2 regions of the Streptomyces sp. SCSIO ZS0520 genome follow, and region 2 is predicted to be linked to the other one. Evidence: riboswitches for the same ligand, from Rfam matches in the RefSeq annotation. Region 2 holds a riboswitch; the other holds the start of a gene.
What was found. A riboswitch is a leader RNA that binds a small molecule or an ion and turns the genes downstream of it on or off. The one in region 2 is predicted to bind cyclic di-AMP.

Region 1: another riboswitch for cyclic di-AMP. It lies ahead of MID12_RS11190 (transglycosylase family protein); the one in region 2 lies ahead of MID12_RS31805 (transglycosylase SLT domain-containing protein).

Annotation. Positions count from the first base shown of each region.
Region 1 is NZ_CP092644.1:2,977,300-2,984,648, forward strand. It holds gene MID12_RS11170 (Ppx/GppA phosphatase family protein) at 1-296, opposite strand, end outside; gene MID12_RS11175 (DUF501 domain-containing protein) at 293-952, opposite strand; gene MID12_RS11180 (FtsB family cell division protein) at 1,041-1,538, opposite strand; gene eno (phosphopyruvate hydratase) at 1,640-2,926, opposite strand; gene MID12_RS11190 (transglycosylase family protein) at 3,310-4,011, opposite strand; cyclic di-AMP (ydaO/yuaA leader) riboswitch at 4,016-4,233, opposite strand; gene MID12_RS11195 (LysM peptidoglycan-binding domain-containing protein) at 4,398-5,456, opposite strand; gene MID12_RS11200 (cytochrome P450 family protein) at 5,764-7,101, opposite strand; gene MID12_RS11205 (nucleoside triphosphate pyrophosphohydrolase) at 7,137-7,349, opposite strand, start outside.
Region 2 is NZ_CP092644.1:7,742,532-7,749,880, reverse strand. It holds gene MID12_RS31825 (hypothetical protein) at 1-49, shown strand, start outside; gene MID12_RS31820 (chitinase) at 168-1,193, opposite strand; gene MID12_RS31815 (class I SAM-dependent methyltransferase) at 1,444-2,259, opposite strand; gene MID12_RS31810 (hypothetical protein) at 2,274-2,708, opposite strand; gene MID12_RS31805 (transglycosylase SLT domain-containing protein) at 2,920-3,693, opposite strand; cyclic di-AMP (ydaO/yuaA leader) riboswitch at 3,698-3,879, opposite strand; gene MID12_RS31800 (VanZ family protein) at 4,326-4,919, opposite strand; gene MID12_RS31795 (HNH endonuclease family protein) at 5,151-5,789, opposite strand; gene MID12_RS31790 (NADPH:quinone oxidoreductase family protein) at 6,102-7,070, shown strand.

The DNA of each region.
Region 1 (7,349 bases), 4.8 Mb from region 2:
CGTACGCCCGCCACGAAGTCGTCGCGGTTCTCGGCGTCCCGGGAGGCGGAGGTGGCGAGGAAGCGCAGCTGCTCGGCGCCGTGCTCCTTGACGACCGCGGCGTACTGGCGGCAGGCGGCGAAGGTGCGCTCCAGGGCCTCGGGGGCGAGGCGGCCGGTGCGGTCGACGCCCTGGCCGAGCCGGACGATCTCCATCCGCCGGTCCAGGTCGGTGAGTCGACCGGTGGCCGGGTCGGCGTCGGCGACCAGGAGGCGGATGGAGTTGGTGCCGCAGTCGACGGCCGCGACCCTGGTCATGCCTGCTCCTCGGGCTCGTCGGAGTCGGCCGGGGCGGCCGACGGGTGGCTCACGCAGGGGCCCTTGCGCCACCAGGCGGGCAGCAGCTCGATGGCCTCGTCGCCGAGCGGGTTGACGCCCGGGCCCGCCGCGAGCGCGTGCGCGACGAGGACGTGCAGGCACTTCACCCGGTCCGGCATGCCGCCCGCGCTCGGGAAGCCGGTCAGCTCCTCGATCTCGTCGCGGCGGCGGAGGTAGTCCTCGTGCGCCGAGCGGTAGGCGGCGGCGAGTTCGGGGTCCTCGGCGAGGCGGGCGGTCATCTCCTTCATGACGCCCTCGGCCTCCAGGGTGCCGATCGCGGAGGAGGCCCGCGGGCAGGTCAGGTAGTACAGCGTCGGGAAGGGGGTGCCGTCCGGGAGCCTCGGCGCGGTCTCCACCACGTCCGGTTCGCCGCAGGGGCAGCGGTGCGCGATGGCCCGCAGTCCGCGCGGGGGGCGGCCGAGTTGCTGCTCGAAGGCCTCGACATCGGCGTCGACCGGGAGGGTGCGCGGGGTCGGCGGCAGGTCCGCGCGGTGCAGGACGGCGAGGTCCCCGTGCGGCGAGGCGGTCCGGCCGGCCGGGGGCGCGGGGCGGTTGCCCGCGGGGTCTTCGGTCGGTCGGTGGTCGGGGGTGTCCATGCCTGAACTGTCGTCTTTCCTCATATGGGGCGGCGAGTGGGGCGGCCCGGCCCGAGGGGGCGCCGGTCCGCGGGTGCGGCGGGCGGGCTCAGCCGCCGGAGCGGTCGGCCTTGTCCACGCCGTCCCAGACATTGGCGTACCAGGGGCGGTCGGTGGCGCCCTCGGTCCGCGGGCGGGCGCGGGTGGCGTCGGGGCCGACCACGGTGTAGCCGGTCTCCCCGGGGCGTACGTAGTGCAGTCGGGCGCGGATCTGCTGCTCGGCGAACCTGTCGTCCTGCCAGCGGGCCTTGGCGTCGCGGAGCCGTTCGACCTCCTCGCGGCGCTCGGCCTTCTCCCGGCGCAGCTCGTCGATCTCGGCCTGCTGGGAGACGTACTGCCTCATGGGATAGGCGAGGGCCACCACCAGCGAGCAGAGCACCAGGGCGAGCAGGGCCGCGCGGCCGGTGAGCCGGGAGCGGCGGGCCTGGCGCCGGGTCTGGGAGCGGTAGACGCGCTCGGCGGTCTGCTCGCCGATCAGCCGGAGCCGGGTGGAGGTGGAGAACCTGTCGGCATCCCGCGGTCCGCCCGGAGCCTTCCTGCCGGCCATCGCCCGCCTCCCCACTGCGCTGTACGTCACCGTGTCCCCGCACACGGTACGGGACCGGGGGCAGGGACACGGTCAACCGGGCGCGGGGCCCGGACGCGGGACTACTGGTCGGCGCTGAAGCGCGGGAAGGCGCTGCGGCCGGCGTACACCGCGGCGTCGTCGAGGATCTCCTCGATGCGCAGCAGCTGGTTGTACTTGGCGACGCGCTCGGAGCGGGCCGGGGCGCCGGTCTTGATCTGGCCGCAGTTGGTGGCGACGGCGAGGTCGGCGATGGTGACGTCCTCGGTCTCGCCGGAGCGGTGCGACATCATGCACTTGAAGCCGTTGCGCTGGGCCAGTTCGACGGCGTCCAGGGTCTCGGTCAGCGAGCCGATCTGGTTGACCTTGACCAGGAGGGAGTTGGCGGCGCCCTCGTCGATGCCGCGGGCCAGGCGCTCCGGGTTGGTGACGAAGAGGTCGTCGCCGACCAGCTGCACCTTGTCGCCGAGGCGGTCGGTGATGACCTTCCAGCCGTCCCAGTCGTCCTCGAAGAGCGGGTCCTCGATGGAGACCAGCGGGTAGGCGGCGACCAACTCCTCGTAGTACTCGGTGAGTTCGGCGGCGGAGCGGGACTTGCCCTCGAATTCGTAGGCGCCGTCCTTGTAGAACTCGGAGGCGGCGACATCGAGGGCGAGCGCGATCTGCTGGCCGGGGACGTAACCGGCCTCCTTGATCGCGACGAGGATGAGGTCGAGGGCCTCGCGGTTGGAGCCGAGGTTGGGGGCGAAGCCGCCCTCGTCGCCGAGGCCGGTGGACAGGCCGCGGTCCTTCAGCACCTTCTTGAGGGTGTGGTAGACCTCGGCGCCCCAGCGCAGGGCCTCGGAGAAGGACTCGGCGCCGATCGGCGCGATCATGAACTCCTGGATGTCGACGTTGGAGTCCGCGTGCGAACCGCCGTTGAGGATGTTCATCATCGGCACCGGGAGCAGGTGCGCGTTGGGGCCACCCAGGTAGCGGAAGAGCGGCAGGTCGGAGGCCTCGGAGGCGGCGTGCGCCACGGCGAGCGAGACGCCGAGGATGGCGTTGGCTCCGAGCGAGGACTTGTCCGGGGTGGCGTCCAGGTCGAACATCGCCTGGTCGATCAGGCGCTGCTCGGTGGCGTCGTAGCCGACCAGCTCGGGGCCGATCTGCTCGATGACGGCGAGTACGGCCTTCTCCACGCCCTTGCCGTTGTAGCGGCTCGCGTCCTGGTCGCGGAGTTCCAGGGCTTCGAAGGCACCGGTGGAGGCACCGGAGGGGACGGCGGCACGGCCGGTGCTTCCGTCGTCGAGGCCTACCTCGACCTCGACCGTGGGGTTGCCTCGGGAGTCCAGGATTTCCCGGGCTACGACGACGTCGATGGACGGCACGAGCATCTCCTTCTGGGATGTGACGCGTGGAATGCGGGAGCACGCCTTTGTGCGGGGGTGTCCTTGCGCCAAGAGCCTATCCGCAGTGGGCACCGGCCCCGCCCGACGGCCCACGTACCGGGACGAAAAGACGACCAAAAGATACGAATAACAGGATGAACATACGCATTTCATGTCCCCCTGCGGCCACCGCCCCGTCAGCCGGAGTACGGCTACCGGCCGGTCACTTCCGGAACCCGGTACGCCCCGGCAGGAGCACCGCGGCGGCACGGCGGCAGACAAGAGCCCCGCCCCACGCGTACGGGGGATGACGCGTGGGGCGGGGCGGTCCTTGTGCGGGGGACGGGCCGGGCGCGGGGCCCGGCCGGTCCGGCCGTGCGGGGTCAGCGCAGGTGCAGCTGCTGGCCCGGGTAGATGAGGTCGGCCTCGTCGACGATGTCGTCGTTGAGCTTGAAGAGCTTGGCCCAGCCGCCCTTGACCTTGTGCTCGGCGGCGATCTCGCTGAGCGTGTCGCCCTTGACCACCTTGTACTCGCCGTCACCCTTGGCGACCTTCTTGCCGGTCGGGGTGGTGACGGTCTTCTTCTCGGCCTTCGGCTCGGCCTTCTTCGCCGGGGCCGGACGCTCCGCGGAGCGCGAGGAGCGCTGCTCGGCGGGCTTGCTCTCCTGCTGACCACCGGACTGCGGGGCGCCGCCGCCGTACGGGGTGCTGGACAGGCCGACACCGCAGGACGGCCAGGCGCCCTTGCCCTGACCGGCGAGCACCTTCTCGGCGACGGCTATCTGCTGCTCCTTGGTGGCCTGGTCGGCACGGGCGGCGTACTGGGTGCCGCCGTAGCCGGCCCAGGTGGAGTTGGTGAACTGCAGGCCGCCGTAGAAGCCGTTGCCGGTGTTGATCGACCAGTCGCCGCCGGACTCGCACTGGGCGACCTTGTCCCACTCGGAGGCGGTGGCGGCGGAGGCGGAACCGCTGGTGACCAGCGGCGCGGCGATGGCGGCACCGGCGACGCCGGCGAGCGTGACGACACGGGTGGTGCGGTTGAAGACGGTCGGGCGGCGGTGCTTGCCCTTGCCGGAAAGCAGCATGAAGAGATCCCCTCACCGACGCCTGCGAGGTGAGCTGTCGGGTTCGGGCCGATGGGGTGCCCCCCGCTCCGTAAGAGCAGAAGGCGAATTGCCCGGCCGCACGCTCGCGCTGTGCGACTTCACCCCTAGCCGTTTCCCGAAGTGGGCAGCATGTGCTGCCCGGCCCCTGGGACCCGGCGCAAACCTTGGTTCCCCCGCTCCTGCCAACGGCGCTTCACGCGACGAGTTTCCCGGGGACCGCCGGCAGGATTCGGCGTGACGGTCACACGGAGCCCGCTGTGGCGAGCGGTCACGACCGTAAACACGCGCTCGCCGGATCTCCAAAGACGATCAGGGCTTCTGAGACTCATGTCTCAGTTTCACCAAAGCGGACAATAGCTGCCGAACTAGCCCTGGGGAGCGTCCGTTTCGGAGGCAAGTGCAAGGCTCTGACCGGGCAGGATGAGGTCGGGATCGGCGCCCACCGTCTCCTTGTTGAGCGCGTAGAGCGCGGGCCATCCGCCGTCCACATCCTGTGCTTCCGCGATCATCGACAGGCTGTCGCCCGGCCGCACGGAGTACGAACCGTCCCCGGCCGCGGGCGAGTCACCGGGACGGGAGTGGCGGCCGGTGGAGTTCCCCGGGCGGTCGGGGACGTCCGCGTCGGGCGCGGGCTCACCGCGATGGCGGCCGGAACCCTCCCCGCCGGAACCCGAACCCCCGCCGGAGCCAGGGGAGTTGCCGCGATCCGTACCGGAATCACCCTCGTCGCCGGTTTTGCCGTCACCGTCGCCCGGGGTGGCGGAGTCCTCGGGGGTGGCGCTCGGGTCGGCTTCCGGGGCGCCGGACTCACCCTTTTCACCCGACTCATCCGATTCGCTCGGGGAGCCTGACGGGTCCGCCGAGCCGGCCGAGTCCGTCGGATCCGCCGAGTCCGAAGGGTTCGGATCGTCCTTCTTGTCGGAGTCGCCGCCGGAACCGGAGGGCGAGGGCGACCCGGACGGCTCGCCGCCGTCATCCGGCTTCGGACTGTCGCTCGGCTTCGGGCTGCTGGAGTCCGGGACGCCGGGGTCGACCGAGGGCTCCGGGCCGCCGCCGGTCAGCTCGGCGACGGCGGCGCAGGCCAGCCAGGCCGCCGGGCCCTTGTCGTCCAGGAGCTTCTGGCCCACGGCGATCTGCTGCGAGCGGCTGGCGAGGTCGGGGCGGGCCGCGAAGTCGAGGCCGCCGTAGGACTCCCAGTCACGCTGCGTCAACTGGAGCCCGCCGTAATGGCCGTTGCCCTCGTTCGCGCTCCAGGCGCCACCGCTCTCGCAGTCGGCGAGGCGGTCCCAGGTGGCCTTGTCCGCGGCGTGCGCGGAGGTCCCGGCGAGCAGGGGCAGGGCCAGCGCGGAGCCGGTCACCCCCGCCGTGACGACGAACGCCGGAGCCTGGCGGGGGCGTCGATGGCGACCGTTCCCGGAGAGCATGCCGTGGCCTTTCGCGTGACAGCGGTGACGGCTGTGACCAGCCGCCGAGTTGCCCGAGAACGTAGCCGGAGTCGAACGCTTGTCACAAGTCGATGCAGCGGAGATCACGCGTACATCACAATCCTGACGCTCCGTCAATTCCGCATGCCCAGAGGCAGTTCAGGGCAGTGACCGGGGTTCGCCCCGAGTCCGCAAAGCGGGTCGACGGAGCCGCGGACCGACTGCCGCGCATGTCCGACATACGCGGTACGACGCCCCGTCCGCCCGAGGACGGACCGCCCGCCGCGGGCACCCTGCGGTGGCCGCCCTACCGCGGGGTGAAGCTGACCGGCAGGGTGCGCAGTCCGCGCATGATGAGGCCGCCGCGCCAGCGCAGCTCCTCCGGTTCCGCGGCGAGGCGCAGGTCCGGGAGGCGGCGGAGCAGGGTGCCGAGCGCGTACTGGCCCTCCAGGCGGGCCAGGGGTGCGCCGAGGCAGTAGTGGATGCCGTGGCCGTAGCCGAGGTGCTGGTTGTCGGTGCGGGCGAGGTCGAGGGTGTCGGGGGCGGGGAAGCGGGCCGGGTCGCGGTCGGCGGCGGCCAGCACCACGAGCACCGGGTCGCCGCTCGCGATCCGCTGCCCGCCGATCTCCAGCGGCCGGGTCGCGAACCGCCAGGTGGCCAGCTCCACCGGGCCGTCGTAGCGCAGCAGTTCCTCGACCGAGGAGGCGAGCAGCGCGGTGTCCTCCTCGGCCACCGCCCGCTGGAACTCGGCCCGCCGGTCAGGATTGCGGAGCAGCGTGTACGTACCGTTGCCGATCAGGTTGACCGTGGTCTCGAAGCCCGCGAAGAGCAGGATGAAGGCCATCGCGGCGACCTCGTTCTCGGTGAGGTGCTCGCCGTGGTCGGAGGCGCGGATCAGGCCGGAGATCAGGTCGTCCCGCGCGGACTCCTCGCCGAGGTCCTCGCGCTTGCGGTGGATGAGTTCGGCCAGGTAGGCGCGCATCTTCTTCACCGAGCGCGCGACACCGCCGCGGGGGCCGCCGCCGTGCCGGATCATCATGCCCGCCCAGTCCCGGAAGTCGTCCTGGTCCTCGCGCGGGACGCCGAGCAGTTCGCAGATCGCGTAGATCGGCAGTGGGAAGGCGAACTCGTGGATCAGGTCGGCGCTGCCGCGCGCGGCGAAGGAGTCGATCAGCGAGTCGGTCAACTCCTGGACCCTGGGCGCGAATTCGGCCACCCGGCGCGGGGTGAAGGCCTTGGAGACGAGGCGGCGCAGCCGGGTGTGGTCCGGCGGGTCGATGTTCAGCAGATGCGTCATCAGCTCGGCCTTGCGCTCGCCCGGGATACCGGTCTTCCCCTTGGCGTGCGCGGGCTCGTCGTGGTGCGCCGGGTTCTTGCTGAGCCGCGGATCGGCCAGCGCCGCCCGGGCGTCCGCGTACCGCGTCACCAGCCAGGCCTCCACCCCGCTCGGCAGCCGGGTGCGGTGCACGGGCGCGTGGGTGCGCAGCCAGGCGTAGGCCGGGTACGGATCCGCCGCGAACTCCCAGGTGAAGAGGTCGGGCGGGCTCTCGGCACCGGCGACCGGGCAGCTTCCGGGGGCGGCGGCCGGGGCGTCCGGGCCGCCGGGCTCCCCGGCCTGTCCGTTCCGCCCCACCTGCTCGGACACGTGCTGACTTCCTCTCGTCCCGCTCGCCACCGCCGTCAGGCCTGGCCCTGCTCCGCCGCCCGGATGGCGTCCCGGTAGGCGCGGGCCGCGGAGCGCAGGGCCGCCTCGGGGTCCACGCCCTGCTCCTGGGCGTCCAGGGCGAGGGCGAGCAGCCGGTAGCCGATGCCCTCGCCGGTGGGCAGGGGCACGTCGAGGCCCGCGGTGCGCACCCGGGAGGCGAGCTTGGCGGCGAGGGCGAGGCCCGGCTG
Region 2 (7,349 bases):
GGAGGCCCATGTCGCCCTGCACGGGGACGGGTTCCTGCACAGCTCCTGAGGGCAGGGGCGCGCCCTCGGTGCCTCAAGCGGTGGCGGCCCGGGTCCGCGGAGACGGTTTCTCCGCGACCCGGGCCGCCGCCGGTTCCGCGTACGTACGAGCTGCCGAGGGGTACGGGCTACGGCAGTCCGTGGACGTGCGGACCGACCGCGCCGGACCAGGAGTTGCCCGCCGCGGCGTCCCAGTTCGTCGACCAGGTCATCGCGCCGCGCAGCCCCGGGTAGGTCTTCGAGGGCTTGAAGGAACCGCAGTTGGTGCCCTGGGTGAGGCAGTCGAGGGCGTTGTTCACCACCGAGGGCTCCACATAGCCGCTGCCCGCGCCCTTGGTGGAGGCCGGCACGCCGATCCCGACCTGCGAGGGGTCGAGACCGCCTTCGAGCTGGATGCAGGCGAGGCCGGTCAGGAAGTCGACGGTGCCCTGGGAGTAGACCTGGCCGTCGCAGCCGAGCATCGAACCGCTGTTGTAGTACTGCATGTTGACGACGGTGAGCAGGTCCTTCACGTTCAGCGCCGTCTTGAAGTACTCGTTCTCGGTCGACTGCATGTCGATGGTCTGCGGCGCCATCGTCAGCACGAAGTCCGAACCGGCCTTCTCGCCCAGGGACTTGAGCGCCTTGGTCATGTACGTCGAGTTGAGGCCGTTCTCCAGGTCGATGTCGACACCGTCGAAGCCGTACTCCTGCATCAGCGCGTACACCGAGTCGGCGAAGGCGGTGGCGGAGGCGTCATCGGTGACGCTGACCGTGCCCTTCTCGCCGCCGATGGAGATGATCACGGACTTCCCGTCGGCCTGCTTGGCGGCGACGTCCTCCTTGAACTGCTCGACGCTATAGCCGCCGAGGCCCGCCGAGTCGAGGTTGAAGGTCACCTCGCCCGGGGTCCCGGTCGCGTCGGCGAAGGCGACGGCAACGATGTCGTAGTCGTCCTGCACCTCGGCGAGGGTCTGGACGGTCGCCCCGTTGTCGAAGTTCTGCCAGTAGCCGGTCACGGCGTGCGCCGGGACAGCGGCCGGGCCCGCCTTGCTGCTGACCAACGGCGCGGCCTCCTGTGCGGCGCTCACCGTGGGGGCGGCGAGGCCCGCGGCGGCGAGCACCCCGGCGACGAGAACGGCTTTGAGCGTGCGGGGACGTACTCTGCTGTGCACTGCATGGCCTCCCGGAAATGCGCTCCGCACCGGGCGGGCAGCGTCGACTGCGCGCCCCGTGCGGGAACTTGGGTGTGGGGGTCGGTGGCCACCGATGAACGTACAAGCTGGTCCAGACCATTGTTCCTGTCAAGGGTGCGCGCAGGAGTCGGGCCGCCTCGGCGGGGCCTCTCGCCCGCGCCGGACGGCCGGATGCGCGGCATCGCCGCCGGTCACCGCCGTGGCGGACCGCCCGCGGCGCAGCGGCGGATCAGTCGGGGACCGCGGCCGTGAAACCCGCCGGGAACGGGTTGGCGAGCGCGGTGGCCCAGTAGTCGGCCCCGCGGCTCGCGAACTCCTCGGCCGGGATGCTCTCCTCGTCCGGCAGCGCCCAGGACGGCGGGCCGAAGCCGGCCTCCGCCAGCGCCCGGGCGTAGACGTCGGCATCCCAGCGGGACATCGACAGCGGGATGTCGGCCTCCGGGGCGATCAGCGCGATACGGAGCCGGTGCCGCCCCTCGGCGGGCTCGGCGCGGTGCACCCGCAGGCCGTACCGGGTCCAGTCCGGGCCGTGCACCTCGTAGCCGGGATTCACGGTGATCGCGACCAGGCGTCCCCCGGGCCTTAGCGCCCGGCGCGCGCTCGCGGCCATCGCGGTCAACTCCGCTGGTGAGTCGGCGTAGTTGAACAGCCAGACGGCGGTGACCGTGTCGAAGCTGCCGAGGTCGGGCAGGTCGCGGGCGTCACCGACGTGGAAGCGGACCGCCGGGTCCCCGGTGGCCGACTCGGCGCGTCGGACCATCTCGGGCGAGAGGTCCACGCCGACGACCTCGGCGGTGCCGAGGCCGTGCGCGGTGCGGGCGTAGAAGCCGTACCCCGTGGCCAGGTCCAGGACCCGCTGACCCGCCACGTCCCCGAGGAGCCGCAGGAAGAGGCCCAGTTCGGGGACGGGGGCGGTGGCGGACATCTTGTACTGGCGGTACAGGTCGCCCACGCGGTCGTACTGCGGGTCGTCGCCGGCCCGCCGGGGTGCCTGGCCGGCCTGCCCGGGATCGTCGCTGTCCTGCTGTGGGTCGGTGTGCGCCATGGCGTGCCCCGCGGTCAGGTGCGGGGGCCCGCGGTGCGCATGCTGCCGCAGAGTGCCCAGATCACGAAGCCGTCGATGGCGACCGCCACGATGGCCCACACCGGGGAGTACGGCAGCCACATGAAGTTGGCGATCAGATGGAGCGAGGCGATCACCACGCCGAGCGTGCGCGCCCAGGCCACTCCGCTGAGGATGCCGAGGCCGGTGAGGACCAGCACGATGCCGAGGATGAGGTGGGTCCAGCCCCATGCGGAGACATCGAACTCGTACACGTAGTTGCCGACGCGGCCGTAGACGTCGTCGTCGGAGATGCCCGCGATCCCGGTGAGGATGGCCAGCACTCCCCCGACGAACATCAGAGTGCCCGCGAACATGGTGCCGCCCGTGATCCACGCGCCGCCGGACGGGTCGCTGCGCGAGCCTCCCGGCCTGTTCACCGTCTGCGCCATGACCGGACTCCTTCACTCGGGTGGACGTCATACCGAGCGTGGGCGGGCTCCGCCACCGCGGCCATCGGCCAGGGGCCATTCGGGTGAAGCCCCGAGCGGCGGCCCCCGGAGCCGGGGCGTGACAGAGCGTGCCGGTGCGCTTCCCCTGTCGGGGCGCACACCGGCACGCTCGGGTGGAGACGGGTGGAGACGGATCGAGGTGGCGGGTGGATCAGTACGGTCCGTCGACGTTGTCGATCGAGCCGTAGTTGTCGGCGGCGTAGTTGCACGCGGCCGTGATGTTCGCGACCGGGTCGAAGATGTCCGTCGAGGTGCCCGGCACGTGGTACGCCTCGAAGGTCGGCGGAATGACCTGGAGCAGGCCCTTCGACGGGGTTCCGGCCGCCGCGTTCGAGTCCCAGTTGTTGACGGCCGAGGGGTTGCCGGAGGACTCGCGCAGGATGTTGCGCTCAATTCCCTCGTAGGAGCCGGGAATTCCGTGCTCGGCCATCACCGCGAGCGATTCTTTGATCCAGCCGTCGAGGTCGTCGGAATACGTGGCGGGTTCCGCGGATTCACTCGACGAAGTCTTCGAGGCCGTGGTGTCGGAGGCCGGCTTTTCCTGGGACTTCGACGTGGCCGGGGCGTTGATGGTGAGCTTCAGGCCCGGGCGGATCAGTGACGGGTCGTCACCGACGGCCTTCCGGTTGTCCTGGTAGAGCCGCTTCCAGCCGCCGTCGACGGACTGGTCCTGAGCGATCTTCGAGAGGTAGTCGCCGGCGACCACGGAGTACGTGGCGGGGGCGTCCTTCTTCTTCTCGGACTTCTCGGCGGTGGCGGCCGCGCTGCTCTTCTCGGGAGCGGACGACTTGGCCGAGTCGGCCGCGTTCGCGCCGGTCGCGGCCATCATCGGCAGGACGAGAGCGGCGCCGCCGGTGCCCGCGGCGACGACGGAACGGGTGAGCGAACTGCTCTTCGGACGACGGTGCTTGCCCTTTTTGGCCATGGTGGATTCCTCTCCGTCGCCTGCGAGGTGAGCTGTCGGGTTCGGGCTGGAGATGCCCGGCCGTGGCGCGCACGACTTCACCCCGAGCCGTTCCGTTTCGGACCGGCGGTGATATTGGGTTCCCCGCTCCTGCCTGGCGAGTGAGTGCGGTGACCGGACAGCGGCAGGATTAGGCGTCCATCCGGATTGCGGTGACGCTAAGCGAATCCGGCGGCAGGGAACAAGTCCCTGATTAGCGGATGCAATCCACGACGGGAAAACCGGGAGAGTTCCGGAGTGGCGCAGGCCTCAGCGGGCAGCACAACTCGGCTTCCGGGAAAGGGAAATGGGCTTGGAGATCACTCCGCGATATCCGGCGGAGAGTGACGCATGTCACTGGCTCGCGGTGCAACCATTCGCCGTGCGGCGACTCAGGCAAGGGATACAAGGCGAGTTATTTCGCGCAAAGAGCGGTGATGGTGATGAGACAGGGAAAGAGGCACTAATTCCCGCCAAAACGGTCACCGGTTCTCGCGCCAGGAAGGCGGGCGGCACGCATACGACTGCTGCGGCACCCGATGTGCACGGATGCCGCAGCAGGAGGGACAGCGGGCGGAGCGGCGTGTACGGCCCCGTCGACGCCGGGAGGGGGCTCAGCTCTCCGCGGTGGAGCGGCGGGTGAAGCGGTGCCACCAGTGCGTACGGCGCGGGTGCAGCGCCCGGCTCACCCGGCGGCCGAGGAGGAGGTAACCGGCGAGCGCGCCCGTGGTGTTGAGCAGGACGTCGTCGACGTCGAAGGCGCGCCCGGTCACGAAGGCGCCCTGGGTAAGCTCTACCAGGAACATGACAAATGCGGTCAGAAAGGCGATCCGCAGCAGCCCGCGGGTCCGCGGCGCGAGGACCGGAAGCAGCAGGCCGAAGGGGACGCCGAGCAGGAGGTTGCCGCCGAGCTGCTTGACCGTGTCGCGGAAGGCGGGCCGGGCGAGGTAGTCCCGGATCGAGCTGCCGGGGCTCAGGTTGTTGTGGGTCAGCGCCTCCGAACTGGCCGAGGGCTCCAGGGTGAGGCGGGCGAGTACCACCGCGAAGCCGACCATGAGCCCGAAGGCGAGCAGCATCACCAGAACCCGCAGGAACATCGGCGCCGGCGCCCCGCCGTTCGCAGGGACGGTGCCCGCGTCCTCCCGGGGACCCTTGTCGTCCGTACCGCCCTTGGCGCCCTTGGCGCTCTTGCCACGTGCCTGCTTCATCGGTCCTGCCTCCGTCTTTCCCGGTGCTCCGGCGTGCGAGTTCCGCTACCCGCTTCGGGAGGCCGCACGCGCAGAGCACCGGGATCCGGCCACCGGTTCCGGTACGGAAGGGCGTGCTCCGGGACAGCGGCGGGAGGAGGCGGCCGAGGACGGCTCCACCCCAGGGGCCTGGCCTGTCCACCCCGGGGTGCTCGACCGGGGTGGACAGGCCAGGCCGCAAAGGGGCAGGGCTCAGCAGCCGTTGAGGACCGAGCTGAGCGCGCTCTTCTCGGCGGAGTCGACGCTCAGCCCGTAGTAGTGCTTCACCTGCACCCAGGCGCGGGCGTAGGTGCACTTGTAGGCGGTGCGGGAGGGCCACCAGTCCGCGGGGTCCTTGTCGCCCTTGGACTGGTTGACGTTGTCGGTGACCGCGAGGAGCTGCGGCCGGGTCAGGTCGTTGGCGAGCTGCTGGCGCTTGGCGGTGCTCCAGTTCCAGGCACCGCTGCCCCAGGCCTCGGCCAGCGGGATCAGGTGGTCGATGTCGACGTCGGAGGCGGCGCTCCAGGTGGCCCCGTCGTAGGGCGAGTACCAACTGCCGCTGGTGGCCTTGCAGGAGGAGTCGGTGACGACCCCCGAACCGTCCCGCTTGAGGATGGTCTCGCGGGTGTCGCAGGCGCCGCTGACGGTGATCCAGTGCGGGAAGAGGTCCCGGCTGTAGCCGCTCATGGAGTGCTCGGCGGTGGCGCTCATCGAGGACAGGTAGGAGCGGGCGGTGCTGGCCGCGATCGGGGTGGGCAGCGCCGCCTCGGCGGGGGCGGTGGCGAGCAGGGTCAGGGCGGTCGTGGCGGCGGCGGTGAAGGCCGCGGCGAGGGCGCGTGCGTGCTTGCGCATCAGGTCTCCCGGCAAGTGGAGGAGCAGGGGATGGGGGGCGGCCATATGGTGCCGCGCCCGGCTCTATGCGGGTAGATGCCGGAGTGAAATTCCCGTGACGAGCGCACAACAGGCCGGATATTGCGGGTGGTTGGTGGCTCTTGCACCCCTCTGGCCACCCCGGCCGCACGGGTCGCCGAGCGCGGATCCCGGCCCGGCGCGACGGCCGCGCGGGAGCGCCGCGACCCGCGCCGCGGACCCGACCGCTATTGAGCAATGCTCAGGAGCTGCCCTAACCTCGGCAGGGTCGACGTCTGGGAAAGGACAATGCGGATGCGCGCGGTGCGGGTGGTACGGCTCGAAGGACCGGATGCGGTGGAGGTCGCGGAGATCGGCCCGCCGGAGCGCCAGGAGGGGCAGGTCCTGATCGACGTACGGGCGGCGGGGGTGACCTACCCGGACGTGCTCCTGACCCGGGGTGCCTACCAGCTCAAGCCCGAGCCGCCGTTCGTCCCCGGTTCCGAGGTGGCCGGGGTGGTCCGCGAGGCCCCGGCGGGCTCCGGCTTCACCGCGGGGCAGCGCGTCGCCGCCTTCCCGGGCTTCGGCGGCTTCGCCGAGCAGGTGGCCGCCGATCCCGCGATGGTCTTCCCGCTGCCCGAGCGCCTGTCCTTCGCGGCCGGTGCGGGCCTGCCGATGAACTACCTCACCGCCCACTTCGCCTTCGTCCGGCGGGCCGGGCTGCGCGCCGGCGAGACCGTGCTCGTGCACGGCGCGGCGGGCGGCGTGGGCACCGCCGCCGTCCAGCTGGCCGCGGCCCTCGGCGCCCGGGTGGTGGCCGTGGTCTCCTCGGAGGCGAAGGGCGAGGTCGCCCGCAAGGCGGGGGCCGACGAGGTGGTGCTCGCCGAGGGCTTCCTGCCCGCGGTGAAGGAGCTGACCGGCGGCCGCGGGGTGGACGTGGTGGTCGACCCGGTGGGCGGCGACCGCTTCACCGACTCGCTGCGCAGCCTCGCCCCCGAGGGGCGCCTGCTCGTCATCGGCTTCACCGGCGGCGAGATCCCGACCGTGAAGGTGAACCGGCTGCTGCTCAACAACATCGACGTACGGGGCGTCGGCTGGGGCGCCTACTGGCTGGCCCGCCCCGCGTATCTGCAGGAGCAGTGGCGGGACCTGCTCCCCCACCTGGAGGCCGGGCGCCTGGACCCGGTCCTCGGCGGCTCCTACGCCCTGGACGACGCGGCCGCGGCCCTGCGCGCTCTGGACGACCGCACCGCCTCCGGCAAGATCGTCCTCGACGTGGGCTGAGCGGACGGCCACCCGCGGCGACGGGGGCGAGGAGGGCACCGGGAGGCCCGCCTCGCCCCCGTCGCCATGACCGGTCCGGAGCGGCGGGAGCGAACTCCCGGCAGAGCAGACGGCGTTGACCCGCGACCGTCCCGGGCCCCGGCGCAGGGCTCCTGCGGATACTCACCCGGAGACAAGTCAACGGGCCCGCCCTACTGGCCCGTTGACAAGAACCGAGCCCCGGCCGCGGCAATGCGCGCTGTTCGGCAATTCCTTATTGCCCGCCAGGTTACCCGTGTG